4 regions of the Alcanivorax sp. UBA3183 genome follow, and region 2 is predicted to be linked to each of the others. Evidence: predicted binding sites of a transcription regulator. Region 2 holds the regulator's gene; each other region holds the start of a gene.

What was found. Region 2 encodes sigma-54, which starts transcription at its own class of promoters, with help from an activator protein. Its sites were predicted from a motif close to TGGCACNNNNNTTGCTNT; they were not measured.
Region 1: B3Q33_RS06520 (ammonium transporter) is a predicted target of sigma-54. The motif match lies at 5,712-5,729, and genes of this name have one in related genera.
Region 3: B3Q33_RS02415 (CmpA/NrtA family ABC transporter substrate-binding protein) is a predicted target of sigma-54. The motif match lies at 5,823-5,840, and genes of this name have one in related genera.
Region 4: nirB (nitrite reductase large subunit NirB) is a predicted target of sigma-54. The motif match lies at 5,061-5,078, and genes of this name have one in related genera.

The regions. Positions count from the first base shown of each region.
Region 1 covers NZ_DEXN01000015.1:34,727-42,518, forward strand. Annotated here, with positions in the region: gene B3Q33_RS06490 (GGDEF domain-containing response regulator) at 1-564, shown strand, start outside; gene B3Q33_RS06495 (DUF2505 domain-containing protein) at 561-1,070, shown strand; gene B3Q33_RS06500 (SDR family NAD(P)-dependent oxidoreductase) at 1,239-2,039, opposite strand; gene B3Q33_RS06505 (hypothetical protein) at 2,141-2,350, shown strand; gene B3Q33_RS06510 (dicarboxylate/amino acid:cation symporter) at 2,335-3,663, opposite strand; gene B3Q33_RS06515 (hypothetical protein) at 3,765-4,382, opposite strand; gene B3Q33_RS06520 (ammonium transporter) at 4,379-5,674, opposite strand; gene B3Q33_RS06525 (EVE domain-containing protein) at 5,849-6,328, opposite strand; gene B3Q33_RS06530 (hypothetical protein) at 6,325-6,705, opposite strand; gene prmB (50S ribosomal protein L3 N(5)-glutamine methyltransferase) at 6,929-7,792, shown strand, end outside.
Region 2 covers NZ_DEXN01000017.1:100,508-108,299, reverse strand. Annotated here, with positions in the region: gene pmbA (metalloprotease PmbA) at 1-854, shown strand, start outside; gene B3Q33_RS07940 (BPSS1780 family membrane protein) at 915-1,667, shown strand; gene mgtE (magnesium transporter) at 1,736-3,100, opposite strand; gene B3Q33_RS07930 (HPr family phosphocarrier protein) at 3,213-3,482, opposite strand; gene rapZ (RNase adapter RapZ) at 3,497-4,348, opposite strand; gene ptsN (PTS IIA-like nitrogen regulatory protein PtsN) at 4,446-4,919, opposite strand; gene hpf (ribosome hibernation-promoting factor, HPF/YfiA family) at 4,936-5,238, opposite strand; gene B3Q33_RS07910 (RNA polymerase factor sigma-54) at 5,278-6,744, opposite strand; gene lptB (LPS export ABC transporter ATP-binding protein) at 7,008-7,733, opposite strand; gene lptA (lipopolysaccharide transport periplasmic protein LptA) at 7,730-7,792, opposite strand, start outside.
Region 3 covers NZ_DEXN01000006.1:218,723-226,514, reverse strand. Annotated here, with positions in the region: gene B3Q33_RS02440 (hypothetical protein) at 1-6, opposite strand, end outside; gene B3Q33_RS02435 (ANTAR domain-containing response regulator) at 44-631, opposite strand; gene B3Q33_RS02430 (alginate export family protein) at 804-1,982, opposite strand; gene B3Q33_RS02425 (ABC transporter ATP-binding protein) at 2,110-2,949, opposite strand; gene B3Q33_RS02420 (ABC transporter permease) at 3,251-4,252, opposite strand; gene B3Q33_RS02415 (CmpA/NrtA family ABC transporter substrate-binding protein) at 4,281-5,654, opposite strand; gene B3Q33_RS02410 (YbfB/YjiJ family MFS transporter) at 6,275-7,426, shown strand; gene B3Q33_RS02405 (hypothetical protein) at 7,454-7,792, opposite strand, start outside.
Region 4 covers NZ_DEXN01000045.1:5,553-13,344, forward strand. Annotated here, with positions in the region: gene B3Q33_RS14270 (nitrate reductase) at 1-895, opposite strand, end outside; gene B3Q33_RS14275 (NAD(P)/FAD-dependent oxidoreductase) at 892-2,124, opposite strand; gene nirD (nitrite reductase small subunit NirD) at 2,147-2,491, opposite strand; gene nirB (nitrite reductase large subunit NirB) at 2,494-5,022, opposite strand; gene B3Q33_RS14290 (NarK family nitrate/nitrite MFS transporter) at 5,345-6,814, shown strand; gene B3Q33_RS14295 (bifunctional protein-serine/threonine kinase/phosphatase) at 6,850-7,792, shown strand, end outside.

The DNA of each region.
Region 1 (7,792 bases), on a different contig from region 2:
CAACTGGAGATTTACCAATTCAATCAACTTTTCGTACAGCTCGGTAAACGTAGAACCGATATGGTGTTGATGAAAATGGCGCAATTGATGCGGGGAGTGGTACGTAAGGAAGATTCGCTGGCAAGAAGCAGCGTGGCCCAATTTACCATTCTGCTGCCCAGTGCCGGAGCCAATGGCGCCCAGCGTTTTGTCGAGCGGGCGTTGAAGGTCAGCGAGAAACTGGCTTTCCAATTTCGCGGCCGGGCACAGCAATTGCCGCTGTCGGTGGTCATTCATACGCCCACTGCGCATACCGGGCTGATGCCCCGCCAGGTTCAGGCGGTATTGGATGAACAGATGAGCAAGGCGCGCCTGGCCGGGCCCGGGGCGGTGGTCAGAGATGGCCCCGATGAGCCTCTGGCCACCGCCCTGACGACGCCTTCGATAACCATAGAGCAGGCACTCACCCTGTTGCGGGCTGGCAAGCCCCGTGTGGTGGTGAATGCATTGCCGGACTTGAAACGCCAGCTGGCGCCCCTGTTGAAATTGATTGAGCAGACGCCGGCGGGTCAGGAGACAGCATGAAGGTAATGGTTGACCGGGAATTTCCTGTCGGCGTGGACCGGCTTTATGAGATTCTCACCAGCAAGGCCTATTTCGAACAACGATTCGAATGGGGCAAGGTAAATGACTACCGTTTCCAGGCCTTCCAGGAGACCGGGGAAGGTCTGCTGATACAGATCGTTCAGCCGATACAGATTCGCACCGAAAAGGTACCGTCATTTGCGCGGCGTTTGCTGCCCAGTCAGGCGGATTTGCTGACGGAATTCCTGTGGCAAGCCACCGGCCGGCCGGGTTTCTATCAGGCCCGCTATCGCTTTCAGCTTGGCAATGTGCCGTTGAAAATCAGTGGCACCATGGTGCTCAACGCCGACGGTGAGTCCCAGTCCATCCAGCAAACCCAGGTGGAAATCACCTCATCGGTTCCCCTGGTGGGCAGGAAACTGGTGGATCTGGTGGCGCCGAAAATTGACGATGCTCTGGCAGGGGATTACCGGCATACACTGCGTTATGTGGAACAGTTTGCCTGACGTGGCTGGAATAATTTTTACCACAGAGTGCACAGAGAACACTGAGTGAAAACCGGGCCATGACTGCCATGTTATCGCGGGCACTGAAATGCGCGGCGAGGTACGGCGGGGCTTTTGATCTTTCTCAGTGTCCTCTGTGCCCTCTGTGGTGAAACCAGTCTTTTGCTCTTAGCGCCGATACCTCGCCCCTAACTCCCGCAATCCCCGCTCCCAGCGTTTCCTGAACCAGCGCTTGCGCCGCCATTTCGCCCGTGTATAGCCGGAGGCGATGTGCAGGGCGTTATCGCTGTTCAGGGCATCCAGGATCTGCTGGCTGAGCTCCTCTCGGGTGACCGGGCTGCGAGCAATCTTGCGCTGGAAGCGAGCGTCGCTGAGCGGGTCGGTGGCGCACAGGCTGCTGGCCTGCTCCTGATACAGGGGGATCACCAGGGTGGTCACCCTGATACCGCTACTGTGCAATTCACTGTGCAGGCTTTCTCCCAGGGCCACGATGGCGGCGCTGGCAGCGCTCTGGGCGCCAGCCAGAGGCCCTGCCAGGATGCCGTATTCCGGTACCACATTGAGAATCCGGCCACCTTCTTCCTGGCGGTGCATGGCGCTGATCGCGCTCTGGCACAGATTTACCGTATCCATCAGTTGCTCATCCATAACCCGCTGCCAGTGTGATGTCTGGGTCGCCTCGAAAGGGCCGAGGGTCAGTGGCGCGGGCAGGTTAATCACGGTATCCAGCTGTTGCCAGCGACGTAGCACCCGTTCTACACCCCGTTGACGGTCGCGGGAGCTGCCGGGAAGACAATCCAGGAAAAGCGCTTCTCGACCATTGCCGTGCAGGTTGGCACAAAGTTGGTTTCCGAGTTGCCCATCCGCGTCTGCCAGGGCAACCCGAAAATGCTCTGCAGCGTCACTGACCAGGGCCTGACCAAGTTCGGAGCAGGCATTGCTGATAAGCAGGGTAGGCTGATGTTTCAAGGGATCTCCGGGAAATAATCATTGAAAGTGAACAGGTGTTGACTTTCCATTCTTGTGAGTTAACATGTGTTCACTAAAACAATTTAAGAGGAGCGTTACCCATGACTACTATCTCTCGTATCAGTAAAGACATTTTCGCTCTGGTTGTGGCTGTTCTGTTCACCGTGCTGATGGTAGCCGGTCTGGCCGATCAGGGGAAAAATCTGTTCCCGGCCATGCTGGCATTTGCCGCCATGGTGCCGATCGTTGGCAGTGCGGCGGTGGCCATCAAGCGTGACTGGGACAACCGCGACCATCACTTGTCAGTCTGACCTTGTCCGGCGTGGGCGCTTGCCGCCTGCGCCATTCTCTCTGCGTCGGCTACCGGCCTCTGCAGCACCTGTTCTTCCTCTTCGCTGCGTGCCAGCACTACGGTGACGACACTGTCGCCCCATACGTTCACTGCGGTGCGGAACATGTCCAGTAGCCGGTCGGTGACCAGAATCAGGCCGATGGCTTCCGCCGGTAGTCCGATGGCAGCCAGTATCACGGTGATTGCCACCAGGGACGCGGCCGGAATACTGGCCACGCCAATGGAGGTGAGTACCGCGGTTATCACGATCATGAATTGTGTCGCCAGCGACAGGTCCATGCCATAGGCCTGGGCGATAAACATGGCGGCCACGCACTCATACAGGGCCGTGCCGTCCATGTTGACGGTGGCCCCCAGTGGCAGTACGAAGCTGCTGCTTCGTTGTGATACCCCGGCCCGGTTCTGCACGCATTCCATGGTCAACGGCAGGGTAGCTGCGGAGCTGGCCGAGGAAAACGCGGTGAGCAGGGCCGGTGTCATGGCTTGGATGTGCCGCAACGGTGAGCGGCGCGCCAGGAAAAACACCAATGCCGGCATGAAAACAAAGGCATGCAGGGTGAGTGCAACGACCACTGAAGCGAAAAACCAGGCCAGCGGCTCGATGGCATCAAGGCCGGTGCGGGTCACCGTGGCGGCAATCAGGGCGAACACCCCCAGCGGTGTGAAACGAATCACCAGCATGGTGATTTTCATCACCACCTGATAAATCCCCTCGATCAGATCTCGCAGACTGCGGCCGGCATCATTGCGTTCGGTGCGCAGAAAATAGCCGAACAACAGGGCGAACACGATAAGGCCAAGCATCTGCCCATCGGCAGCGGCAGCAATCAGGTTGGGGGGTAGCATCTGCATCAGGATCTGGGTGAAATCCCCGGCGCCTCGCCCTTCGATGCCAGCCAGTACCGCTTCGGTATCACTGGCCAGACCAAGCAGGTCCCGGGCCGGTTGGCCGTCGATGACCCCGGGGCTGAACAGATTGACAGTCAGCAGCCCGATCAGCACCGCGACCACGGTGGTGGTCATGTACAGTGCTACCGTTTTTAGCCCCATTCGACCCAGATTGTTGCCGTCGCCGACGCTGGTCATGCCATTGATGATGGCGGTGACAATCAGGGGCACCACCACCATTTTCAAACCATTGATGAACAGACTTCCTACCAGGTCGTAACCGGCCAGTATCGGGACCCCGAACAGGGTAGTGGACTCGCTGGTCAGGCTGCCGACCAGGGCGCCGGCCAGCATGGCAATAAAGATCTGGTGGTGTAGCTTCATGGTGTTCCCTATCGGTTGTTGTTATGGCTCAACGCGCGAACAGGATTACAAGACTACCTGATCCTCGGTGGTGTCACATGGCTGAAATGGCAGGAACCCTTCTACAGCAGCTGGCGCAATGCCGTCGGGTCAATGCGGGTTTGCAGGGCGTTCTGATAGGCCGCCTTCAGTTGCTGGTCGGCTTCCACCGGTCCCAGTCTTTCGCACAACAGCACATAAGTACGGTTGAGCTGATCGCGCAGGGCGGCCAGTGTCAGTGGGGCCAGCGGGCGTTCCGGAGCTTGCAGCCAGTATTCCATGGTCAGCCGGGTTTCCGCCCCGACCTGATTGCTGCGCAGTTGGGCGGCCATGTCCAGCCGCAACTGGCTTGCCGCACGGGCGCCAATGCCTTCCCACAGCGAGCGCATGATCTGCTCGAACGCCTGGCTGCAGGGGTGCTCCCGGGCGGGATTTTCCTCGCTTCCGGCCAGCGGATCGTCGGCCAGTTCCTGCTCCGACAGTGTCATGGCCTGCACCAGGCTCATATGGATCTGATGCCGGCGCTCCCCCAGGTCGAACATCTGACACAACTCACTGACAAAGCCCTGCAGGGAAAAGCGAGGGCGTTCGGCATAGGTTTGTTGCCAGAGGCTGATCGCCTCCAGCAAGAGAGGTTCGTTCATGTAGGGCGTCAGCCCGGTGGCAATGGCGCGCCGTCGACGTTGCAGCTCCTGACTCATGGACGAGACTCCGCCGAGCGGGTCAGCTCACTGTTATAAAGCGTGTTCTGGGGAAACTCCGGATAGCCACTTTCTGCGTGTTCGCTCAGGTCCAGGCCGCGTTGTTCATTCAGAGCAGGGGCTCGCAGGCCTGTGAGCAAGGACACCAGCATGTACATCACCAGGGCGGTGAAGAAGGCCCAGCCAAATGCAACCACGATGCCCAGCAGCTGTACGGTAATTCGTTCCGGGTTGAACAGGTCACCATCGTAGAACAGTCCAGCGGCCAGGGTGCCCCAGGCACCGGCGAAGGCATGTACCGGCACCGCGCCGACCACATCATCGAGACGCAACGCCAGCAACATTCTCGCCCCGAAAGCTGCCAGCGCGCCGGCGACCAGGCCGGTGAGGACAGCAAAGCCAGGGGTCATCACGGCGCAGCCGGCGGTGACTGCCACCAGACCAGCCAGGCTGCCGTTAACGGTTTCCGTCAACAGAATCGGTCGGCGGCTGACCATGCGGTAGATCACGCTGCCCACCGCGCCGGCGGCGGCGGCAAGTTGGGTATTCAGGTTCACCTTGGCAATATCCACGCTGGCAGCCAGGGTGGAGCCGCCATTGAAACCGAACCAGCCGAACCAGAGGATAAAACCACCCAGGGCCACGTAGGACAGGTTATGCCCCGGGATGGTACGGGGCTGGCCGTGACGGTCAAAGCGGCCCAGTCGTGGGCCAACCACCAACACGCCGGCCAGGGCGCACCAGCCGCCGATGCTGTGCACCACCGTAGAACCGGCAAAATCAATAAAGCCGAGTTTGGCCAGCCAACCCTCACTGTTCCAGGCCCAGTGGCCGTAGAGCGGATAGATCAGCCCGGTAATGACAATGGCCCCGCACAGGTAGCCAACGTAACGGGTGCGTTCTGCCATGGCGCCGGAAGCGATGGTGGCAGCGGTGGCAGCAAACATGATCTGGAACAACAGCATGGCCCAGGTGCTGCCGTCGGCATGGCTGAGCATGAACTGGTCCTCGCCAAACCAGCCGGTGCTGCTGGTGCCAAACATCACGCCAAACCCCACAGCCCAGAACACCAGGGTACCCACGCACAAATCCATGTAGTTTTTCATCACCACGTTCAGTGCATTCTTGGCGCGGCTCATGCCACTTTCCAGCAGCGCGAAGCCCGCTTGCATGAAGAAAACCAGGGCGGCAGCCACGGCAATCCAGACCGTATCAACGGCGCTGAGCGAATCCGCCCTGGCCAGGCCGGGGAGTAGCAGTAAGGCAAACCAGGGTAAACGGCGCTGTGGCATGGTATGAATCCCATTCGTTAGTAGTGACGAAGGGGCAATTGCAACCGCTGTGCCAAGCCGGCCACGGAAGGGATTATGGGGGTGTGTCGTGCTTTTTTCGTATCTGCCTGCGCGGTTTTGGGGCGCAGTCTTGCGCTGGTGCGATGCTGTGCACTGCACTGGTTCGCTTGCTGGTCAGGCGCTGGCGCTTTCTGGCATGCAGAGTTGCTGGATGCGCTGAAACTGACGTTCGGTGACTTTCTGTACTGACAGGCGTGGCCGCACAACCAGTTCCATATCCGCAAACTCCGCGTACTGGCGAAGGGTTTTCAGCGACAGGGGCTGCGGATACGTGCACAGATAACGGATATCCACCTGATACCAGCGCGGTTCTTCGCGGCTGCTGCGATTGTCGAACCCCCCTGAGTCGAGATCAAACTGGCTGGGGTCCGGGTAGGGGGCACTGACCACACAGGCTTCACCGACAATGGCGGGCTGTGCGCAACTGGAGTGGTAGATCAGCACGCAATCACCTTCGTTCATCTCGTCGCGCAGACGATTGCGAGCCTGGTAATTGCGCACTCCGTCCCAGCCGCTGGTGCCCCCAGGACAGGCCTGCAGGTCATTGATGGAAAAAGTGTCGGGCTCGGTTTTCAATAACCAGATCGCGCTCACTGTTCCTCCCGGGGGTGTTTTTCCAGCAGGCACGCCTTGGCCTCTGCCAGGCTCGCACACACGTAGACCGGGAATTGCGGTTTGTTCAGGGTCAGCATCATGTTGGCAAAGGTACGGTTGAGTATGCTTTCCAGTACCAGCACTTTGGCCTCGGTAATTTGCTTGAAGTCTTCGCCGCAGGCATAGCGGGAGGCGGTAAAGTCGAGCCCACAGATGCGACCCACATAGATTGCCAGCTGTTTGCGCTGGAGATTCATGTTGAACAGGGTCAGTCGCTGTCGATAGATCGATAGTTCCACGCTCATGTCGACCAGGGTGCCGTTCTTCAAATCCACCAAGGTAAAAGGGCCGTCTTGGAACACCGTAACTGCGGTCATACTAATCCTTTCCAACAGCCTCCCAGAGAGCGTGAGCGCATCTTATACGCAATGCTGCTGTCGCTGAAATGATGGCACTTGATTTTCCTATGCCGACATTGCTGCTAACCGACACCATTTGCAGGTTAACAGCCATGCCTGCTGGCAGGCCAACAAGTTACCCTCTACAGGCTTTCATGGCGGATTTTGTGCTAATCTTCGCCGCCTGCTTGAGGAGTATGCCGTGATTAGCCCGCAACAACAGAAAGAAGCCGTTACCGCCCTGCACACAGTCAGGGATTGTCTGCGTTTTGGTGAGAGTGCCCTGCGTGCCGGTGAGGTTTTCTTTGGTCACGGTAATGATGACCCCTGGGACGAGGCGCTGGCGCTGTTGATGAGCACCTTGTCTCTGCCGTTGCATGGCGATCCTCGCATTCTCGATGCCCGCTTGTTGCCTTCTGAAATCAGTGACTATCTGGGCTTGCTGTGTCGTCGGGTGAATGACCGGGTTCCGGTACCTTATTTGACCCATGAAGCCTGGTTTTGCGGGTTGCCCTTTTACGTGGACGAACGCGTCCTGATTCCCCGCTCGCCGTTGGCAGAGCTGATCGAGCAATCCTTCACCCCCTGGGTAGAGCCGGAGCAGGTCCATGCGGTGCTGGATTTGTGCACTGGCAGCGGCTGTATCGCCATCGCCTGTGCCTACGCGTTTGACCATGCCCGCGTGGACGGCAGTGATATCAGTGAAGAAGCTCTGGCCGTCTGTGAAGACAATATTCGCCGTCATGGCCTGGAAGGGCAGGTGAAAGCCCTGCATTCCGATGGCCTAGCCCAGGTGGATGGCCCCTATGACCTGATCGTCTCCAATCCGCCCTATGTGGATGCACAGGATATGGCCAGCCTGCCGGATGAATACCGCCACGAACCGGAATTGGCACTGGCCTCCGGCGATGACGGCCTGGATTTTACCCGCCGCCTGCTGAGTGAGGCCCCTGATAAGCTTACCGAGCATGGGGTATTGATCGTGGAGGTGGGCAATAGCTGGGAAGCCATGGTCAATCAGTGGCCGCAGGTGCCTTTCTTCTGGTTCGAATTCGAGCGTGGTGGC
Region 2 (7,792 bases):
CCAGCCTGCGGGTCTTTGCCACCTCGGAAGGTTTTCTGCACGGCTACCGTGGTACCCATCATAGCCGGGTCTGCAGCGTGGTGGCGGAAGACGATGATGGCATGCAGCGTGATTACTGGTACGACGGAGGCCGCATCGGTGAGCGGCTGGCCAGCGCCGAAGAGATTGGCGAAAAGGCCCGCGAGAGAACGCTGGCACGGCTGGGGGCGAGCATTCCGGAGACCGGTGAATTGCCGGTGATCTTTGCGCCGGAAGTGGCATCCGGCCTGCTGGGTCACCTGGTGTCCGCCATCAGCGGCGGCGCCCTGTTCCGTCGCAGCTCCTTCCTGCAGGACAGCATTGGGACTGCGGTGTTGCCCAAGGGCTATGCCCTGACGGAGAACCCGCATCTGTCTGCCGGAAACGCCTCCGCCCCTTTCGATGGCGATGGCCTGCCCACCTGCGCCCAGTCTTTCGTGGAGGACGGCGTGCTGCGCCAGTATGTACTGGGCCTGTACGCCGGTCGCCGTTTGCAGATGGACCCCACCGGCAATGGTGGCGGGGTACGTAACCTGTCTATCACCGATACGGGCGAGTCACTGGCAGCGTTGATGGCCCGGGTGCCGAAAGGCATTCTGATCACGGAAGTCATGGGGCAGGGAGTAAATCTGGTGACAGGAGACTATTCTCGTGGCGCCAGCGGTTTCTGGTTTGAGAACGGCGTCATACAAGGAGCGTTGCAAGAGTTTACCATTGCGGGGCATTTGGGGGAGATGCTCAAGGGTATTCAGGGTAGCGGCACCGATGTGGATTATCGGGGTAACATCGCCAGCGGCTCGCTGTTGCTGTCGCCGATGAAAATCGCAGGGCGATAGCGACAGGTTGTATCCGGGCATTTTCAATGGATGAATTTTTTTTCGGGAAAGGAGCAAACCGTGAGTGAAATCAATCCGTATCAACAGCCGCAGGCCGAGCTGATTGATGACAATAATCCGCCGGCACAGCCGCTGACCATTCTGGCCGAGCCGCGCAAAATCAGTGTGGGGGACGCGCTGGGCTGGATCGGCAGTGGTCACAAGATGCTGCCGGGACACTGGGGTGTGGTGCTTGGGGCCCTGGTGGTCACCGTGCTGATCACCTCTGCCTTCCAGATCATTCCGTTGCTTGGCATGATCGCTCAGATTCTGGCGACGCCTCTACTTTACGCGGGGATCGTGAAAATTTTCCATCGCATGGAAACCGAGGGCAACTCGGATTTTGCCGACTTGTTCGCCGCGTTTTCTGATCGAACCGGTCCACTGATTCTGATGGCACTGGCTCAGCTCGGTGTGATGCTGCTGCTCGGGGCTGTTTTCGGTGGCCTGGGGTATGCGTTGGGTGCCGGAGGCGCTGGTACTGGAGCGATGATAGTGATTGGCCTGTTGGGTCTGGTAGCCATGTTTGGCTTCGTCTATCTGTTCTATTTCACCGTGCCGCTGATCTTTCTGGGCAACAAGGGTGTGGGCGAAGCCATGAAGCTGAGCCTTCGCGGCTTCACCCGCAATGTAATTCCCATGATCGTTTACCTGCTGGTCACCATGGTGATCGTGCTGGTGGCTGCCTTGCCACTACTGCTGGGGTGGCTGTTCGTCATGCCGATTCTGGCCGGCGCCTACTACGTCTCTTTCCGGCAGATTTTTGTGGAATAAATTTCGTAGTAGAGCATGACAAAAAAGGCGCCAATCAATGGCGCCTTTTTTATGGGTGAACGCAACAGTCAGACCAGCAAATGTGCGTAAAGCACGGTGGCCAGGCCCAGGAAGGCAAAGAAGCCGACAATATCGGTGATGGTGGTGAGCACCACGGAGCCGGCCAGGGCCGGGTCGATGCCCATCTTTTTCATGATCATGGGCAGCATGGCGCCCGCACAGGCGGCCATGATCAGGTTGATGATCATGGCGGTGGCGATGACCATGCCGATACTGGGGTCGTCGAACCATAGCGCAGCGGTAATGCCAATCACCGTGGCCCACAGCACGCCATTCAATGCCCCCACGGATAGTTCCTTGACCAGCAGATAGCGCGTATTGCTCGACTGGATCTGCCCCAGTGCCATAGCGCGGATCACCAGGGTCAGGGTCTGGCTGCCAGCGATGCCGCCCATGCTGGCAACGATAGGCATGAGGATGGCCAGCGCCACCACTTTTTCCAGGGTGGCTTCGAACAGCCCGATGACGGCGGAGGCGGCCAGGGCGGTCAGCAGGTTGATCCCCAGCCAGACAGCCCGGCGGCGAGCGGTCTGCCAAACGGAACCGAAGGTGTCCTCGTCTTCATCCAGACCGGCCATACTCATCAGCGAGTGGTCGGCTTCCTCGATAATCACGTCGACCACGTCATCAATGGTAATCCGGCCGACCAGCATGCCGTCTTCGTCCACCACCGGTGCGGTTACCAGATCCTGACGTTCGAAGATCTTGGCGACTTCATGAGCGGGCAAGGTGGCAGGGATGGATTCGGCGTCGGTGATCATGGCCTCCCGCACGGTGGTGCCGGGGTCGCTGATCAGGACCTTGGTCAGCGGCAGCAGCCCGATAAACTGGTTGCGGCGATTGACCACGGCCAGGTTATCGGTGGTACGGGGAATTTCACCCCGCCGACGCAGATAGCGCTGTACGACCTCGAAGGTGATTTCCGGGCGGATGGTAATCACATCCGTGTTCATCAGGCCCCCGGCAGTATCCTCCGGGTAACTCATTACCTGTTCCAGCCGGTCGCGATTCTGTTCATCCAGGCTGGCCATGACCTGGCTGGTAACGTGGTCCGGCAATTCCTGCAGGAGGTCGGCCAGGTCATCGGTGTCCAGCTCTTCCACCAGCGAGACCAGCTCGTCGGTGCTCAGATTGCGCAGCAGTTCAACCCGCACTTCCTCGCCCAGATACTGGAGGACCTCGCTTTCCTGATCCTTGCTCAGCAGTTGCCAGAGAATTTCCCGTTCCCGGGGAGGGAACGATTCCAGCAAATGCGCCGCCTCAGCACCGGGCAGATTATTGAACAGCTGACGGACCTGGGTATAGGTGCCGCTGGACAAGGCGCGGTTGATGATTTTGTGGTGCTGTTGGCTACGGCTGGTATCGGCGGGCATAAATAGGACAGGCAGTTGACAGGTGATAGTTGACAGTGGACAGCTAAAAACAGGCTGGCCGCGAGCGAGCCCCTAACTGTTAACTGTCAACTATCAACTATCAACTGTTTTTTCATTCTTCTTCGTCAAAGCGGCGGCCGAACAGATCGGTGAGTTCTTCCATGGCGGCGGTTTCATCGTTGCCGTCAACCTGAAAGGTAACGCTGGTGCCCTTGGCGGCGCCAAGCATCAACAACCCCATGATGCTTTTGGCGTCGATGGGGTTGCCGTTGTGAATGACGTGAATGCGGCTTTCATAGCGTGAGGCCACGCTGACCACCTTGGCGGCAGCACGGGCATGCAGGCCAAGCTTGTTGATGATATCCAGTTGCTTTTCGATCATTGAGTGGTGGAAGCCTAATCCAGTTCGCGGTGGCGGACCTGAAGGGTGGTGCCCTCATTGCGTAGCCGTTTTGCCAGTTGCTCGGTAATGAATACCGAACGATGGCGGCCACCGGTGCAGCCGATGGCGACCGTCACATAGCTGCGATCGCTGTCAGCAAACGCCGGCAGCCAGCGTTTTACGAAATGATGAATGTCATCAAGCATGTCGTGGCTGGCCTGGTGCTGCTGGAGGAAATCGATGATGGCGTCATCGCGGCCGGTAAAGGGCCGCAGGTCGGCCCGCCAGTGCGGGTTGGGCAGTACTCGCACGTCAAACACCAGATCGGCATCGTTGGGCAAGCCGTTCTTGAACCCAAAGGATTCCAGTTGCAGGGACAGGGCCGCGCTGCGATTGGCTACCCGCTCGCGCATCAGGTTGCGCAGGCTGTGAACGTCATAGTTGCTGGTGTCGATCACCAGGTCGGCACGCAGGCGGATATTGGAGAGCAATTCCCGCTCATGCTGAATGGCTGCCTCCACGGAGCCCTGCTGGGCGCCCAGCGGGTGACGCCGCCGGGTGGCGCTGAAGCGCTTCAGCAGAGTGCTGTCGTCCGCATCCAGGTAAATAATTTCGGTCTTTACCTGCTGCTGGTGTAGTGCATCCAGGATGGCATCAAAGGCCAGCAACTGGGTGGGCAGGTTGCGGGCATCAATGCCTACTGCCGCTCGTTCTATGGGTAGCTCACCCTGATCAAGCTGCTCCGCCAGTGTCGGGAGCATGCCCACCGGCAGATTGTCGACGCAGTAGTAGTTCTGGTCTTCCATGGCTTGCAGGGCGGTGGTTTTCCCCGAGCCGGATCGGCCGCTGATGATGGTGAGTTTCATGGTTGCACCGCTTGCATGCTATTTGCCGCACGTTGACACGCAAAATTGATAGACGAGGGGATATCCCGGGTGATGCCTGAAAGCGTGTTGCGTTCCTTCATGATGCCAGTCGCAGCTCCGCTTCGGATTCCACGGCGGTGTGATAAAGGTGATGATCGTTCTTGCTCAATCGCAGTTCGTCACGGTAATCGTCGTCGTTGAACAGGGAAGCCAGGTGGCTGAGGGTTTTCAGGTGCTGTTCAGGGTTTTCCTGGGGAACCAGCAGCACAAAAACCAGATCTACCGGACGACCGTCAACGGCGTCGAAATCGATGGGGGTAGACAGTTTCAGCAGCAGCCCGATGGGTTGCTGGCAGTGACCAAGACGGCAGTGAGGAATGGCGATGCCTTCACCGATGCCCGTGGAGCCCAGCTTTTCCCGGGCTACCAAGGCATCGAAGACCTCCTGTTCGTTGAGGCTGTCGCAGCCGGCCGCGGCCAGCTGCGCAACCTGGTCCAGCAGCTGTTTCTTGCTGCTGGCCTGCACCTCGCTATGGGTGCGTGCTTCGGTGAGTAGTTCGCGAACTCGCATAATTGTCGCTTTGGGTTCAGTGGCCGCCGTGCTTGTGGCTGACAGCCTTTTCCTTGTGTTTGAGGATCTGGCGGTCGAGCTTGTCCGTCAGCTTGTCGATGGCAGCGTACATGTCCACTGCTTCAGCGGTGGCGAAGACGTCGGCCCCGGAAATATGGATGGTGGATTCTGCCTTGTGGGTTTTGGGTTCCGGAGAAAGAATCACCTGGACACTGGTAATCTGGTCGAAATGCCGTTCAAGACGGGAGAATTTGTCTCCTACGTAGGCTCGCAAAGCATCGGTAATTTCCAGGTGATGACCGCTGATATTAATTTGCATGGCTGACTCCTTTACCTGCTCGTTGGGCCGTCCCGGCGCCTACACCAAACGCTTGCGGGCGCTGGATGACGGTATTCTCATCGCCTCACGATACTTGGCGACTGTCCGGCGCGCCACGTTGATCCCCTGCTCGTTCAACAAGCTAGCCAGCTTGTTGTCGCTAAGCGGCTTGCGGGGATTCTCGGCAGCGACCAGCTTCTTAATAATGGCACGAATAGCGGTGGAGGAACACTCACCGCCGCCGTCTGTTCCCACGTGGCTGGAGAAGAAATACTTGAGCTCAAAGACGCCGCGGGGTGTCATCATGTATTTCTGGTTGGTGACCCGACTGATGGTCGATTCGTGCATCTCGACGGCATCAGCAATCTCGGCCAGAACCAGCGGTTTCATTGCCTCCTCGCCATAGTCAAAGAAGTCTTGTTGAACTTCAACGATGCGGGTGGCCACCTTCAGCAGGGTGTCGTGGCGGCTTTGGAGGCTCTTGATGAACCACTTGGCCTCCTGCACGCAGTTGCGCAGGTACTGACCATCCTCGCCACCGGCCTTGCGGGCCATGGAGGCGTACTGCTGCTGCAGGTTGACCTTGGGCAGCACTTCCTCATTCAGGCTGACCTGCCAGCGTCCCTGGTGCTGGCGCACAATCACGTCCGGCACCGCGTAATCCACCTGGCTTTCACCGATCTGTTCGCCGGGTGCCGGGTCCAGGGTGCGCAGCAGCGAGAGCGCGTCGAGCAGGTTTTCTTCGCTGATCTGCAGTACCCGGCGCAGGGCGGCGTAGTCGTGCTTTTCCAGCAGCGCGAGATGCCCCAGCAGGGCCAGGGCATAGTCCAGAAAGGGAGTGTCTGTGGGGAGTTGGCGCAACTGCACCCGCAGGCAGTCGGCCAGATCCAGGCTGGCGACCCCTACCGGATCGAATTGCTGCAGGCGGTGCTGAACTGCCAGTACTTCATCGGCTTCCAGTTCGTCGCCTTCGGTGAGCAGGTCATCCTGGGCGTTCATCATCGCTACGATCTCGTCCACGGTGACGGTCAGGTAGCCGCGATCGTCCAGGGACTCGATGATGGTCATGGCGATAATGCGGTCTACATCGCTCATGGGGGTCAGATTCAGTTGCCAGAGCAGGTGGTCCTGAAGATTGCCGGCAATGCTATGGCGTTGTTGCCAGTCGTCGGCATCGTCGGGGAGGGCGCTGGAGGCACTGCTGGTCTGGCCGGAATAGACATCGTCCCATTCCGTTTCGATGCCGGGTTCGTCGTCCACGAACTCTTCCAGAGCGTCGTCACGCTCGGTATCCAGCTCCTGTTCGTCCTGACGTTCTTCGTCAGCGTCAGGCAGGGATTCGTCACCGAAATCATCAGCCAGCTCCAGCAACGGATTGCTTTCCACTGCCTGCTGAATCTCCTGACGCAAGTCCAGCGTGGATAGCTGCAAGAGGCGAATGGCCTGCTGCAGCTGCGGTGTCATGGTCAGCTGCTGGCCGATTTGTAGTTGTAGGCTTGGCTTCATACTGCTCAGGCTGATGTCATCCCCAAAACACGAGAATAACAGCCTATGCATAAGGCAAGCAATATTTGTGCCAATGATGGTTGTGTGCTAGAGAGCAAAGTTGACAGTTGATAGTGGACAGTTGACAGCGTCGCGGGGAATCCTGTCTTTATCTGCAATGTCTGAGGCTGCGTTTAAAGTTCGGGCGCGGCCCTCAAAGGGCTTCAGAACCAAGTGCCTTTATCGCGTAGCTGTCAACTGTCCACTATCAACTGTCAATTTGTTTACAGCCTGAAATCGGCCCCCAGGTACACATCCCGCACCTGCTGGTTACCGAGAATGGTGTCGGCGTCGCCGGAGGCGATAATGTGCCCGGCGCTGACAATATAGGCGGTGTCACAGATATCCAGGGTTTCGCGCACGTTGTGATCGGTGATCAGCACGCCGATGCCGCGCTCTTTCAGGTGGCGGATGATGCCCTTGATGTCGTTCACGGAAATCGGGTCCACGCCGGCGAAGGGTTCATCCAGCAGGATGAAATCCGGGTCGGTGGCCAGACCGCGGGCGATTTCTGCCCGACGTCGTTCACCGCCGGACAGGCTCATGCCCAGGGAATCACGGATATGGGTGATATGGAATTCCTTGAGCAGGCTCTCCATGCGCTCGTGGCGATCCGCCTTGCTGAGCTCCTTGCGGGTTTCCAGGATCGCCATGATGTTTTCTTCCACGGTCAGGCGGCGGAAGATGCTGGCTTCTTGTGGCAGATAGCCGATGCCGCGCTGGGCGCGGCCATGCATGGGCAGATGGGTGATATCCGCCTCGTTGATGTCGATTCGCCCGGCGTCCGCTTCCACCAGGCCGACAATCATGTAGAAGCAGGTGGTCTTGCCGGCGCCATTGGGGCCGAGCAGGCCGACGATCTGGCCGGCCTCCACGTCCAGGGAGACATCCTCGATGACTCGGCGACCCTTGTAGCTTTTTGCCAGGTGGTGGGCACGTAAATGGCTCATAGGGTGTTTGGCTCCGCCTCGGAGGAGGGCTCTACGGGCGCCTCTTCGTTTGTATTGTT
Region 3 (7,792 bases), on a different contig from region 2:
TCTCATGCTCGCTCCTGTTCTGGCGTCAGGCGCCTGGGTTTTTTCACCCCTGCGCTTTCAGCATCTCGGCATAATCCAGCACTGACCTGGCCACCTGGATTAATGGCTGGCCGGTATTCATGGCCTGCCGCCGCAGGGTGCTGTAGGCATCCTGCTCATTCAGGCGACGGCGTTGCATCAGCAACCCCTTGGCCCGTTCGATGATCTTGCGTTCAGCCAATGCCTCTCGCGTCTGTTCCAGCTCTTCGCGCAAGGCCTGGTATTCCCGGAAACGGGCGGTGGCCACGCGCATCACACCACGCACCCGGGCCAGATCCGTTTCCCCGGCCACATAGGCACTGACGCCAGCACGCAGGGCCGCCACGATCAGATCCTCGTCGTCCTGGTTGCAGAACATGACCATGGGCCGCGGCATATCCCGCTGCACCAGTGCCATGCTTTCCAGGGTGTCCCGGTCCGGCGCGTCCATGTCCACGATCACCACATCCGGGTTACTGGAATGCACCTTCTCCGCCAGCCCGGCAGCACTGGTCAGACGACAGAGGATCTCGTGCCCTTCGTCGATCAGGGCACGCTCCAGAATCGCAGCGCGCGGTGGCTGGTCATCCACCAGCATGATTTTCAGGGCCATAGTGTCGGTAGCATCCAGGGATTGAGTGTTACTTGATTGGTTTGCAACGGTTGTGCCAGTCATGGGGTTATTAACTCACTGTTTTTCTTTGCGATTCCTTATTCACCACAACAGACCTCGCGGAGCGCACCATAGCGGTGCACTCCGCGGCGCCAAAACGGCGCTGTTTTGCTCAGAGTTTCAGTTCTGCCCAGGCCCACAGTTTTTGTGTGTCGGCGCCGAAATCATCAGCGCTGTAGTCGGCGTATTTCAGGCCCACCACGTAGTGCTTGCCGATGGGCCGGGCCACCAGCAGGTTGGTTTCCGTGCCGTAGTCACTGCTGCCCTCTTCGGCCTGAAAGTCGTGATACACCGCCGCCAGTTTGAAGCCGGCCAGCTTGGTGCCGACGCTGACAAAGCTGTCTTTCAGGCCATCCGCCGGGGTTACCAGGAACTGGTCCGCCCAGCCATTGAAGGCATGCTTGGTGGCCAGCGGGGTCTGGAAAGCAATCTTGCCGTCATCAGAGCCCAGCACTTCCTGCGCCACCTTGACGGTGACCCCGGCCATTTCTGCGCCCACTTCGGCGAAGTAGTACTCGGTATCGCCGGCTTCCACCTCTTGCTGGGCGCCTTCCAGGGTGAGAAGCAGCTTTACGGCATCCAGATCGAAGGCACCGGCATACCGCAGGCCATAGGTGTCGTTATCGGAATCGGGCACGTTATCGGTTTCCAGCAGGTAGCCATAGGCGGTGAGTGATCCCCCCGGCGCCCCGGCCCAGCTGGCGTTGAACAGGTAATTGGAGACATTGGCATCGAACTTTGGCGTGAAGCCGTTTACCTGGGTGAGATAGGCCGTGGAGAAAGAAAAATCACCGGTGCCGTAATCCAGCTTGGCGCCATCGAAAGTCTGCTCATCTTGGCGCCAGCCTACGTTACCGACGAAGCGGGCATTGTCGTAAATGATGCGCTGACGACCATAGGTGGCCACCAGGCCATCGAGGGCGTCGCTACCGGTATAACGGACTGCAGCGCGGTTCAGCTCGGTCACTTCCGGATCAGCAATCACCGGGTAACCGGCCATGTGCGGCGCAAAGTTATCCACGTTGCCGACAATGCGGGTGTCTTCAAACTCCCCCAACACATCAAAGCCGTGCAGCGTGCCGCTCTGGTAGCCCAGTCGGGTGCGCAGGGTGAGTGCCTGGGCATCTTCCGCGGCACCGTCGCTATCCACTTCCTCATGGCGCAGGCGCAGGTTCAGCAGCGGCTTGCCTTCTTTCAACGCAGTGATAAAGGCATCGTCTTCGGCGTGAGCCGTCCCCGAAAAACCGAGCGTGGACAGGATGACGCCGGCAGCAATGGCAGAATATTTCATGGTCTTTTCCTCGATGTAACGTCCCAAAATTAAAAACAGTGATGTGCTGAAATCAGACACACCTTCCCCCTGCCCGCTTTTCCGTGTGCGAAAAAAGCAGGCGAATCAAATCAGTCATAAACGGTTATCAGGCCCGTTTTCGAGCCGCGCCAGTCTCAGCGTCAGCACGCTTGGGCAGCGGCTCCACCTTGCGCTGTTTCTCGTACAGGAATTGCAGCACCTGCTGACGACAACGGACGAAGGTGGGATCGTCGGCCAGAGCCAGACGGTCCCGTGGACGCGGCACATTGACGTCAAGAATCTCGCCGATGGTGGCGGACGGCCCATTGGTCATCATCACAATGCGATCGGACAGCAACACCGCCTCGTCCACATCGTGGGTAATCATGATCACCGTGGTGCCCAGCTGGGCATGGATATCCATCAGGGAGTCCTGCAGGTGAGCACGGGTCAGGGCATCCAGCGCCCCGAAGGGTTCATCCATCAGCAACACCTGCGGTTGCATGGCCAGGGCACGGGCGATACCCACGCGCTGTTTCATGCCACCGGAGATTTCATCCGGCTTCTTGTGCATGGCATGGGCCATGTGCACCAGCTCCAGGTTGTGCTCGACCCAGTCGCGAATTTCCGCCCGGCTCTTGGTCTTCTTGAAGACCTGCTTCACCGCAAGCTCTACGTTTTCAAACGCCGTGAGCCAGGGCAGCAGTGAATGGTTCTGGAACACCACGGCCCGCTCCGGGCCGGGTTCGGTGACTTCCTGCTTATCCAGAATCACCCCGCCGTCGGTGGCCTGTAGCAGGCCGGCGACAATATTGAGCACCGTGGATTTCCCGCAACCGGAATGGCCGATCAGGGACACGAACTCACCATCGGCAATTTTCAGATTCACATCTTTCAGGGCTTCAAAGCTGCCCTTCGGCGTCTCGAATTGCATGCCCACGTTGGACAGTTCCAGTAAGGCTTTCATGTTGATTCTCCTTTAGCAGGCTGTTGTATAGCCCGTTGCGTACTCAGCGTGGCCTGAAGGGTGCAGCTGTTGTGTTTTGTCGCGACGGACAGGGTGGTTCCCTTTCCTAGCGTCAAAGCGCAGCAGATGTGCCCTTCAGGCCGCGCCTTTATGCTCTGCGAGTGCTCCCGGGTCTTCCAGGCTGGCCCGCACTCGTTGTTGCAATTTCTTGATGGGTCGGCACACACCTTCAAAATTGCGCCTAGATTGCGGGTCAGCCTGAAAGACTGAGCACGCAACGGGCTTTACAGCAGCTTGCTAACTAGCGTTGAGCTGAAGCTTTGTCCCAGACCAGCGCGCGCTGCAGCATCAGCATCAGGCGGTCCAGCAGGAAGCCGATCAGGCCGATGACGATCACCGCCACCATGATCCGGCCCAGGGATTGGGAACTACCGTTCTGGAATTCATCCCAGACGAATTTCCCCAGGCCCGGGTTCTGCGCCAGCATTTCTGCGGCGATCAACACCATCCAGGCGATCCCAAGACTCAGGCGCAGGCCGGTGAACATCATCGGCAATGCCGACGGCAGCACGATCTTGCGCACATGGCTGAGGGCGTTCAGTCGCAGCACACGGGAGACATTGGTCAGATCCTGGCTCACCGAGGTGACCCCCACCGCCGTATTCATCAACGTGGGCCACAGGCAGCACAGGGTTACCGTGAACATGGAAGTGAGGAAGGATTTGGACACCATCGGATCGTCGCTCACATACACCGCACTCACCACCATGGTGACCAGCGGCAACCAGGCCAGCGGCGACACCGGCTTGAACAGCTGCACCAGCGGGTTCACCGCTGCATGCACGGTGCTGCTCAGACCGATGACAATGCCCAGCGGAATGGCGATCATCGATGCCAGCAGAAAGCCACTCATTACCGTGATCAGGCTGGTACCGATCTGATCAAAGAAGGTCGGCGCACCGGTGTAATCCCGGGTGACCGGCTGCCAGTCCGGCTGCTGTTCCAGCCGGGCGGCGATGTACTTCTCCTGCCGCTCATGGAACGCCACTTCCCGCTCGCGGGACTGCTGGTGTTCGCTGACCAGATTGCCCGCCTGCTCCCAGACCTGGGCCGGGCCGGGAAACTGACCCAGCGAGGTATCAATACGCTGGGCCGCGAACTGCCACATGAGCAGGAACAGGCCTATCCCCAGCACCGGCCACAGCAGCTGGCGCATCAGTGCTTGCCACTGGTCACGGGACACCTTGCCCGTGGCCAGTGCGCGGTAGGGTTCCATCCAGGTCGGGAATGTCAGGGTCACCATGATTGTCTCCTTCCTCTCGCGTACCCGGTTACAGGGTGTCGCCATCTTTCAGGCCGATGGGGAACTTGCTCAGGTACTCGTTGGGCTTGCGGCCGTCATAAGTGACGTTGTCGATGAACTCGCTCTGCGGCGGCTTGAAGCCGTCTTCGCTGGCGAAGTCCGGGAATTCATCGGCGCTGATCTTGCCTTCGGCAATCAGCGACTTGGCCGCCTGGGTGTAGATGTCCGGGCGATAGACTTTCTTGGCGATATCCATGTACCAGCTATCCGGCTTGCTCTCGCTGATCTGCCCCCAGCGACGCATTTGCGTCAGGTACCAGATGGCATCGGAGTAGTAGGGATAGGTGGCGTTGTGACGGAAGAAGACGTTGAAGTCCGGAATCTCCCGCTTGTCGCCCTTCTCGTATTCGAAGGTGCCAGTCATGGAATTGGCGATCACGTCATAGTCGGCGCCCACATAGTTGGGCTGGGACAGGATCTTCACCGCTTCCGGTCGGTTGGCGTTGTTGTTCTCGTCCAGCCACTTGGCCGCACGGATCATCGCCTTGACCACACGAATATGGGTATTGGGATATTCTTCCGCCCAGCCCTTGCTGACCCCGAACACTTTTTCCGGATTGTTTTTCCAGATTTCGTAATCGGTAATCACCGGCACACCGATGCCCTTGAACACGGCCTGCTGGTTCCAGGGCTCACCCACGCAGTAGCCATGAATAGTGCCGGCTTCCAGGGTGGCAGGCATTTGCGGGGGCGGTGTGACAGAGAGCAGTACGTCCGCCTGCAACTGGCCGCTGGTGTCGCCCCGGTGCGGCGCGTAGTAGCCCGGGTTCAGCCCACCGGCAGCAAGCCAGTAACGCAGCTCGTAGTTATGGGTGGAGACCGGGAACACCATGCCCATCTTGAAAGACTTGCCGGCGGCCTTGTATTGCTCCACCACCGGTTTGAGCGTATCGGCCTTGATGGGATGCACCGGTTTGCCATCCTTGCTGGGAATATGTTTTTTCATTTCTTCCCAGACGGAATTGGAAACGGTGATGCCGTTGCCATTCAGGTCCATGCTGAAGGCGGTAATAATATGGGCCTCGGTGCCATAGCCGATGGTCGCCCCCAGTGGCTGGCCTGCCAGCATGTGAGCGCCATCCAACTGACCGTCAATCACCCGGTCCAGCAGCACTTTCCAGTTGGCCTGGGCTTCCAGGGTCACGAACAGGCCTTCTTCCTCGAAATAGCCTTTCTCGTAGGCAATGGCGAGTGGCGCCATATCCGTCAGCTTGATAAAGCCGAATTTCAGGTCGGCCTTTTCCGGCCAGCCCACAGCATCCTCCGCCAGGGACGGGGCCGACAGGCCCAGTGTCATAGCGGCCAGCACACCACGAAATATTTTCTTGAAACCTTTCATCATCCTTCCCTCTTCTGCCCGTTTTTTTCGGGCATAAAAAAAGCGCTCAAAGCGTCCCGCCACCATTGGCAGGAATCTTTGAGCGCCTTTGCTCGCATCGGAGTGCAGTCTCCATTGACCACACGGATGGTTATCTCGCGCACAACGCAGTGGTTGTGCTTACCCTGTCTTAAGGCAAATGCTGTGCCAGTTTTTAAAAGGCTGATTTTTCATGACGTTATCAATAACAGGCACAAGCCGAGCCGGCTTCGACGCCCGGTTTTCGCTCAGCCGGCACTGTTGTGAGTCAGTCCCGCCTCACCAAAATGCATCACGCTTTTGGTGCAACATCACTTTCTTGCCGAAAACCCCGCGTTTTGCCCTTCCCTGGTGAAAAAACCACGCACTGCTTGGGAGCCTTTGCGACCAAGGCCGCATTTATCACTGCGGTGAATGATGAACATCATTCGAAGAAGGAAGCCGAAAACGCCATGGCCTGTTAGGCTGCGCGCTGGATTACGGCAGTGGCCACACCCACAATTGCTCAAGACACTGTAGGAGCGTGCTTGCACGCGAACCACTTCCAGGCCTAGTGCCATTCGCGTGCAAGCACGCTCCCACAGAAAGACAAAGCGGAACCATTGATGACCACCGAAAGAGATCACCTGCTCACCGCCATCGCCGGCGCCTTCAGTCTGGTGATTGCCCTGGGCATTGGCCGCTTCCTGTTCACCCCGGCCCTGCCCGACATGATTGCGGAAAGCACCCTCACCGCCATCAGCGGCGGCTACCTGGCGGCCATCAACTACGGCGGCTACCTGGCCGGCGCCATGCTCGCCATGGCAGTGCCCGCCCACCGGGCCCGCACGGCGTTCTGGCTGGCACTGTGGGTGAGCGTGGTCACCAGCATCCTCATGGGCCTGAGCACCACCTTCACGCCCTGGGCCATCAACCGTTTCCTGGCCGGTGTGGCCAGCGCCATCATCATGGTCAACGGTTCCGCCCTGGTGCTGGGCGCCATGCCCAATCATCTGCGGGCCCGGCTCGGCAATATTCACTATGCCGGCATCGGCCTGGGCATCAGTATCGCCGCCCTCACCGTTGCTTTTATTGAAACCCTGCACGGCAGCTACGCCACCATGTGGCTGGCCTGTGGCGCCCTGGCCCTGGTCCTGCTACCACTGCTGCGCCGCATCCCCGCCCTGCCCCACGCCAAACACAGTCAGCACGAACGGGCGCCGGTGAACCGCTCCGCCCTGGGCTTTCTGATCGCCAGCTACACCTTGGCCGGCTTCGGCTACATCACCAGCACCACCTACCTGCCGGTGATCGCCAAAGCGCAATTGCCGGGCCTGGACAGCGCCGCCTTCTATACCTGGCTGGCCGTGGGCCTGGCCGCCGTGCCCGCCAACCTGCTGTGGGGCAAACTCGCCAGCCACACCAGCGAACGCAACGCCTTGATGACCGCCCTTGTGGTTCAGGCCCTGGGCGTCAGCGCCCCCGCCTGGCTACCGGGTCTCACCGGGCTGGTCATCAGCGGCCTGCTGGTGGGCGGCACCTTCACCGCCGTGGTCGCCCTGAGCATGTACTGCGGCCGCCAACTGGCCCCCCACGCCGCCAGCGCCGCCCTGGGCGCACTGACGGCCTGCTATGGGGTCGGGCAGATACTGGGGCCGGTGGTCACGGCGCGGTTACTGGAAAGCAGCGGGAGTTTTGCGCCCGGGTTACTGGGGGCGGCAGCGGCGCTGATTGGGGCGGCGGTGTTATTGGTGCCGTTGGGGAAGGTGCGGTTTTAGGGTGAAACAAAATCACCAACCAGGATGCTAGCCACTAAGTTCCTGTTGCCTGTTAGCACACCCTCTCAGGAAGGCAATTAAATCTACAGCATCTCCCTCTGCCGGAGATGCTTGAAAATCGAGCGGCCCAAACCCCAATACCTTTCCGACTTCATCGTTGTAGATTTGAATGTCAACGTAGAACTGCTCTACCTCTTCTGGAGAGTGTTCCCCTAATGTCTCCCCGCTCAATGAAACCTTCAAATCAAAATGTGATAGCCCCTTGTTTCTCGCCTTTACCACCAGTTTTCTATATTCTTCGATCCGGCCAGACACCTCAGTTATATCGTTCGTTAGAAGACCGTACTCGGTCAGCCCTTCGTTGAT
Region 4 (7,792 bases), on a different contig from region 2:
CGTTGCCCTGATCAGAACCGTTGCGGGCCTGATTCACGCCCTGGGAAAATACGGTAACGGTACGCTCGCAGGCGGCAAACCAGTGATAGAAGGTGGTCAGATCTACCTTGCTCACGCCCATCTGCTCGGCCAGCGCGTCCCAATCATTTCCCTGCTGACGCGCCGTGTTCAAAGTGGCGTCGAAACCGTCGGTATGGGCATCGATATAATCCTGGTCCAGCGCGCCGTGATCATCCAGCCAGGTGAGCAGACCGTTGAACAAGGGCACATCCTGCCCCGGGCGAATGGCCAGGTGCAGATCGGCCAGATCACAGGTGGCGGTGCGGCGGGGATCAATGACCACCACTTTCATGTCCGGACGCGCCTGTTTGGCGGCGGCAATACGCTGATAGACGATGGGGTGCGCCCAGGCGGTATTGGAACCGGTGAGAATCACCAGGTCCGCCAGCTCCAGATCTTCATAGCAGCCGGGCACCACGTCTTCGCCAAAGGCGCGCTTGTGGGCCACCACCGCGCTGCTCATGCACAGACGGGAATTGGTATCGATATTGGCGCTGCCAATAAACCCTTTCATCAGTTTATTGGCCACGTAATAGTCTTCGGTGAGCAGCTGGCCGGACACATAGAAAGCCACCGCATCCGGGCCGTGTTCATCGACAATACGACGGAACCGGTCGGCCACTTCATCCAGGGCGCGATCCCAGGGAACTACCTGCCCATTCACTTCTGGCTGCAACAGGCGATCCTGATCGCCCAGGGTTTCCAGTACCGAGGACCCTTTCACACACAGGCGCCCGGCATTGGCCGGGTGCTGCTTGTCGCCCTGCAGTTCGATGCCATCGGTTTTGATACCGCAGCCCACGCCGCAGTAAGGACAGGTGGTGCAAATACTCATGCGGCAATTTCCTCCTGCTGGTCGCCACCATTGCCGGGCAGATTGCAGAAGGCTTCACCCAGTAACAGGGTGGCGCGTACCGCACTGATGTCGGTCTGGTTCCGCCACAGGTTTTCAAAGAAAGCGCTGTCGCCCACATCGCCGTACAACACCATGCCGACGATGCGGTTGTCGCGGATCTGCAGCCGCCGGTAACTGCCGGGTAACTCCAGCTGCAGGGTGTCGCCATCGCCGGAGAAATCACCAAAGGACACCAGATCAATACCGGAAATTTTCAGCCGGGTGGCGGTGTCCGCATACAGATAACGACGATGGCCCAGCTCGGCCAGATGACTGGCACACACGGAGGCCTGTTCATACAAGGGCGCCACCAGACCGAAGGTGCGCTGGCGATGCTCCACGCATTCGCCAATAGCGTAGATGGCAGGGTCGAAGGTTTGCAGGGTATCGTCCACGCGAATGCCCTGGTTGACGGTGAGGCCGGCCTGGGCGGCCAGCTCGGCGCGCGGCACGATGCCCACCGCCTGCACCACATAGTCGGCAGGCAGGCGCTGTCCGTCGCCCAAGTGTACGGCAGCGACACCGCCGTGACCGTTATCTTCGATGGATTGGGTGCGCGCCTGCATGGCGAATTTCAGGCCCCGGGCTTCCAGATCCTGTTGCAGGCGATGGCCTGCCGATTCATCCAGTTGCTGGTTAAGCAGGTGCCCACGGCTGTGTACCAGAGTCACATCGTGCCCCTGTTTCACCAGCGCATCGGCTGCCTCCAATCCCAGAAAGCCACCACCCACGACCACTACTCGGGCAGCCGGCAGCGACAATAATGTTCTGACGTCATGCAGGTCCCGAAAACTCATGACGCCTTTCAATGCCACGCCGTCCACCGGTAACTGGCGCGGGGCTGCGCCGGTGGCCAGCAGCAGGCGGTCATAGCCGAGCACGTGACCCGCCGCGGTGATCACCTGACGACGATGACGGTGAATCTCCACCACCGGGGAACCGGTAATCAGACGAATATCCCGGTCGCGATACCACTGGTGGGGATAGGTGGTAATGGTCTGTTCGTCGGTGCCGCCACCCAGCAAGGGCGACAGCATGACCCGGTTGTAACCGGCAAAGGGCTCCTCCCCTACCACCGTGATCTGATAGAGATCCGGCGCCAGGCGGGTGAGCTCTTCCAGCAGGCGGCACGCCGCCATGCCGTTACCAATTACCACCAGTCGCTTCATTACTACATCGCCCTTGCGGTATTCAGGCCGGGACGGCCAGTTTGATCAGGTCGCCTTCCACCTGTACCGGATACACCGTGAGGGAGACGGCTTCGTCTTCCAGGCACTGGCCGGTTTCCAGATCGAAGTGCTGCTTGTAGATCGGCGAAGCCACCACTCGCTTGTCGCCCATCGAGCCGAGGATGCCCCGGCTTAGCACATTGGCCTGGCTGAACGGGTCGCGGTTATCCAGGGCGTAGAGGCTGCCATCGCTGGTGCGGAACAGGGCCGCCTGGCGACCGGGCAGGCGCACGCCAACCCCGGTGCCCGGCAGCACATCATCAAGCTTGCACACGGCTTTCCATTGCACGGCTACGGAACTGTTCATGCTTATGCCTCCTCGACCAGTTCGATACGTTCATGTTCAAAGGCCGGACGACGCTGACCGCGCTCGCGCACGTATTTCAGGTTGTCGTCGGCGCTGTCATCGTTGACGAAATGCTTGAAGCGTTTCAGCGCTTCATCGTCTTCGATGGTGGTCTTCCACTCACACTGGTAGGTGTCGATCACATGTGCCATTTCCGCTTCCAGCTCGGCACCGATGCCCAGGGAATCGTCCAGAATTACCTGCTTGAGGTAATCCAGACCGCCTTCCAGGTTTTCCAGCCAGACGCTGGTGCGCTGCAGGCGATCGGCAGTCTTGATGTAGAACATCAGGAAGCGATCCACGGTCTTGATCAGCTGTTCGTCGGTGAGATCCGAAGCAAACAGATCCGCATGGCGGGGGCGCATGCCGCCGTTACCGCAGACATACAGGTTCCAGCCTTTCTCGGTGGCGATGACGCCCACATCCTTGCTCTGCGCTTCGGCACACTCTCGGGTACAGCCACTGACGGCCATCTTGATCTTGTGTGGGCTACGCAAGCCCTTGTAACGCTCTTCCACCTGAATGGCGGTGCCTACGGAATCCTTCACCCCGTAGCGGCACCAGGTGGAACCGACACAGGATTTCACGGTACGCAGGGACTTGCCGTAGGCATGGCCGGTTTCAAAACCGGCATCCACCAGGGTGCGCCAGATATCCGGCAGCTGCTCAACGCGGGCACCGAACAGATCCACCCGCTGACCGCCGGTGATCTTGGTGTAAAGGTCGTATTTCTTGGCCACTTCGCCTAGCACGATGAGTTTGTCCGGGGTGATTTCACCGCCGGCCACACGGGGTACCACAGAATAGGTGCCGTCCCGCTGCAGGTTGCCCAGGAAGTAGTCGTTGGTGTCCTGCAGGCCCGCGTGGGGCTTGTTCAGCACATAGTCATTCCAGCAGGATGCCAACACCGAGGCCGCGGTGGGTTTACAGATATCACAACCTTCACCGCTGCCGTGTTTTTCCAGCAGCTCATCAAAGGTGGTGATCTGCCCTACCCGTACCAGGTGATAGATTTCCTGGCGGGAATAGGGAAAGTGCTCGCAGAGGTGGTTGTTCACTTCCACGCCACGTTTTTCCAGTTCGCTGTCCAGCACCTGTTTCACCAGCGCCGAACAACCACCACAGGTAGCCGAAGCCTTGGTGCAGGATTTCAGATCACCCACGGTCATGGCGCCATCATCAATGGCGGCACACAGGTCGCCCTTGGAGACGTTATTACAGGAACAGATCTGGGCGGTATCGGGCAGAGCATCGGCGCCCAGCAGGGGCGCACCATCGGAAACCGGGGCGACCAGTGCCGCCGGATCACCAGGCAGGTCCATCTCGTTCAGGCACAGCTGCAGCAGGTTGCCGTAATCATTGGCATCGCCTACCAGCACGGCGCCCAGCAGTTTCTTGCCACATTCGCTGATCACCGCCTTCTTGTAGATGCCGACGGTCTGATCCATGAACACGGTACTGCGTGAACCCGGAGTGTTGCCGTGGGCATCACCGATGGACGCCACGTCCACGCCCATCAGTTTCAGCTTGGTGCTCATGTCCGCGCCCAGGAATTGTTTTTCCTGTTTGCCCATCAGGTGCTCGGCGGCGATCTCCGCCATCTGGTAACCCGGCGCCACCAGACCGAAGATGCGGCCTTCCCACAACGCCACTTCACCGATGGCATAAATGCTGTCATCCGAGGTGACACAGTGGTTGTTCACCACGACACCGCCACGCTCGCCCAGCTCTAGCTCACAGGCGCGGGCCAGTTCGTCCTGGGGACGGATGCCAGCGGAGAACACGATCACATCGGTTTCCAGGTAATTGTCTTCACCGAAGTTCATCCGGTGTTTGCAGGTTTCACCGTCAACAATGTCTTTGGTGCCGGTGCTGGTGTGCACGGTGACACCCAGTTCCTGAATCTTGTCCTTGAGCAGGCCGCCACCAAAGTCGTCCACCTGGACAGCCATCAGACGCGGGGCAAATTCCACCACATGGGTTTGCAGGCCCAGATCATGCAAAGCCTTGGCTGCCTCAAGACCCAGCAGGCCGCCCCCCACAACGGTGCCCACTTTGCCGTCTTTACTGGCAGCGATCATGGCATCCAGATCATCGATGGTGCGGTACACAAAACAGTTGTCTCGATCATTACCGGGAATCGGCGGCACGAACGGATAAGACCCGGTGGCCAGTACCAGCTTGTCGTAGTTCAGCGTTTCACCGGTGTTGGTAGTAACGGTGCGCGCACCACGATCAATGACATCCGCCTTGGTATTCAGCTTCAGGGTAATGTCGTGCTCGGCGAAGAACCCTTCAGGCACCAGCGACAGGTCGTCGGCGGTCTTGCCGGAAAAGTAGCTGGTTAGCCCCACGCGGTCATAGGCCGGCAGTGACTCGGCGCACAGTACGGTAATTTCGAAGTGCTCGCGGCCACCCTGGGCCACCAGAGACTCTAGATAACGTTGGCCCACCATGCCGTGGCCAATAAGTAGAAGTTGTTGCTTTGCCATAAGGCTCACCCTCGCGGTGCATAACTGACACCCATCACTGAGCAAGGCCTGTGCCAACTTGCTAACTCATTATTTTTAATAGATTTATTTTGTTTTTTCGGCAATAACCACAGAACTCCTGCTTTCTTTTAATGCGTTCGTGCACGAGAAAAATGCATTTTTTCGTGCACCGCGATGACCCATAAACGCTCCCGATTTGCGCACGGTTATTGCCCTTCTCTCGATTTCTCTCCGTTTAATCGATTTAAAACAGTCACTTAGCAAGGTGGCACAGGAGTTGCCTAGACCACCCTGTCGTTAACCGCCCATGCATGGAGAAGTCATGAGCGATCAAAAGCTGAATCTGTTGAATCTTTCCGCGCCACGCATCCGCCTGTTACACCTGAGCTGGCTGGCGTTCTTTATTACCTTTGTTGTGTGGTTTTCCCATGCGCCATTAATGGGGCATTTGCGCGAAGCCTTCGACCTCACCCCGGAACAGATAAAGGCGTTGCTGATTCTCAACGTGGCGCTGACCATTCCGGCCCGGGTGGTGATCGGTTCCCTGGTGGATCGCTTTGGACCCCGGCTTGTGTTTGGTTCTCTGCTGATGCTCGCCGCCCTCCCCTGTTGGGCTTTTGCGCTTTCCACTACCTATGAACAACTGGCGGTGACCCGTCTGCTGATGGGCTTTGTGGGTGCCGGTTTCGTGGTGGGCATCCGCCTGATCAGCGAATGGTTCCCGGCCCGGGAAGTGGGCCTGGCTGAAGGCGTCTATGGTGGCTGGGGCAACTTCGGCTCTGCGGCCGCGGCGATTACCCTGCCTTCACTGGCTCTCTTTTACGGCGGCGATGACGGCTGGCGCTGGGCCATTGCCACTACCGGCGCCGTTTCCTTTCTCTACGGGATTTTCTTCCTGTGGCGGGCACGCAACACGCCCCAGGGCGCGTCCTATTTCAAGCCGAAGAAAGCCAGCGCGCTGGAAGTGAGCACCAGGAAAGACCTGTTCTTCTACCTGGCCATGAGCCTGCCTTTGTATATCGCCCTGCTGGTGATCGTCTGGCGCCTGGGGCCCACCAATCTGAATCTGTTCGGCCAGACCACACAGATTCTGTTGGCCGCACTGATTATCAGCCTGGCGGTGGTACAGCTTGGTCAGGCCTGGCGAGTAAACCGTGAACACCTGAAAGAAGGGGTTCCCGAGCACGACCGCTACAGCTTCAAGCAGGTAGCCATTCTGGATCTGGCGTATATGGTGACCTTCGGCTCCGAGCTGGCGGTGGTGTCCATGCTGCCACTGTTCTTTACCGATACCTTTACCCTGTCGGCAGTCACTGGCGGCCTGCTGGCCTCCGGCTATGCCTTCATGAATCTGGTGGCTCGCCCCGGTGGTGGCTGGGTCTCCGACAAGTTCGGACGCAAGAAATCATTGGCGATTCTGCTCTGCGGTCTGATGGTGGGTTACGGCCTGATGAGCCAGATAGGCAGTAGCTGGCCCATTGCCCTGGCGGTGATTGCCACCATGTGCTGTTCTTTCTTTGTGCAGGCTGGCGAGGGGGCGGTATTCGCCACCGTGCCGCTGATCAAGCGACGCCTTACCGGTCAGATCGCCGGCATGGTGGGCGCCTACGGTAACGCCGGTGCGGTGATCTTCCTGACCGTGCTGACCTTTGTGGACCCGTCCACCTTCTTTCTGGTGATTGCCGCCAGCGCTGCCGTGGCCCTGGCCGCCGTGCAGTTCCTGGATGAACCCAAAGGGCACATTGCGGAAATTGATGAGAAAGGCGACGTTCAGCTCATCGAGGTGGGCTGAGTGTTTTCGGCAGGTCATACACAGGAGCTTTGATCATGGATGTTGCCAACGTTACGACCGAGGACTCGGCCATTGCCACCGAGCCGGACCTGCACCCGCAGGTTCGCATCGGCCAGTACAGCGATGCCGGGCCCAAGCTGCACAATCAGGATGCGCTGGCCATGCAGATTCCTGATGGCCCATTGCTGCGTACCAAGGGCATCGTTGCCGCCCTGGCTGATGGGCTGTCCAGTGCCGGTGCAGCCCGGGAGGCAGCGGAATCCTGTGTGCTCGGATTTATCAACGACTACTATGCAACGCCATCGCTATGGAGTGTGCCCCGCTCCGCACAGCGGGTACTGGAAGCCCTGAACCGCTGGCTGTGCCGGCAGACACTGGCCGGGGAAAGCCACCTGTGCACCCTGTCCCTGCTGATACTGCGCTCGCGTACTGCCCACCTGTTCCAGGTAGGCGATTCGCGTATCTGGCGACTGCGTAATGAACGTCTGGAATGCCTCACCCGGGACCACAGCCGCATGATCGGCGGCGACCGCCAGGTACTCACCCGGGTCATGGGCGGCGACACCCGACTGGATGTGGACTACAGCCGCAGTGATTTGCAGGTGGGCGATGTATTTCTGCTCACCAGCGATGGCGTGCATGGTTTCCTGTCCCGTTCGCGCATGCAGGGCATAGTGCGTGCCAGTGGCCAACCGGAAATGGCTGCCCGCAGTCTGGTGGAAGCGGCCCTGGCCAGCGGCAGCGATGACAACCTGAGCTGTCAGGTGCTGCAGGTGGATGGCCTGCCCGACGCCAGCGCCGACGAAGCCCTGCGCCAGCGCGGCAGCCTGCCCCTGCCCCCGCCACTGAGCCCGGGGGTCCGGGTTGACGGTTTCACCGTACAGCGGGAGCTGTATGCCAGTGTGCGTAGCCACCTGTATCTGGTGGAGGATGAAAACGGCACGCAATCGGTACTCAAGACACCGTCGGTGAATCTGG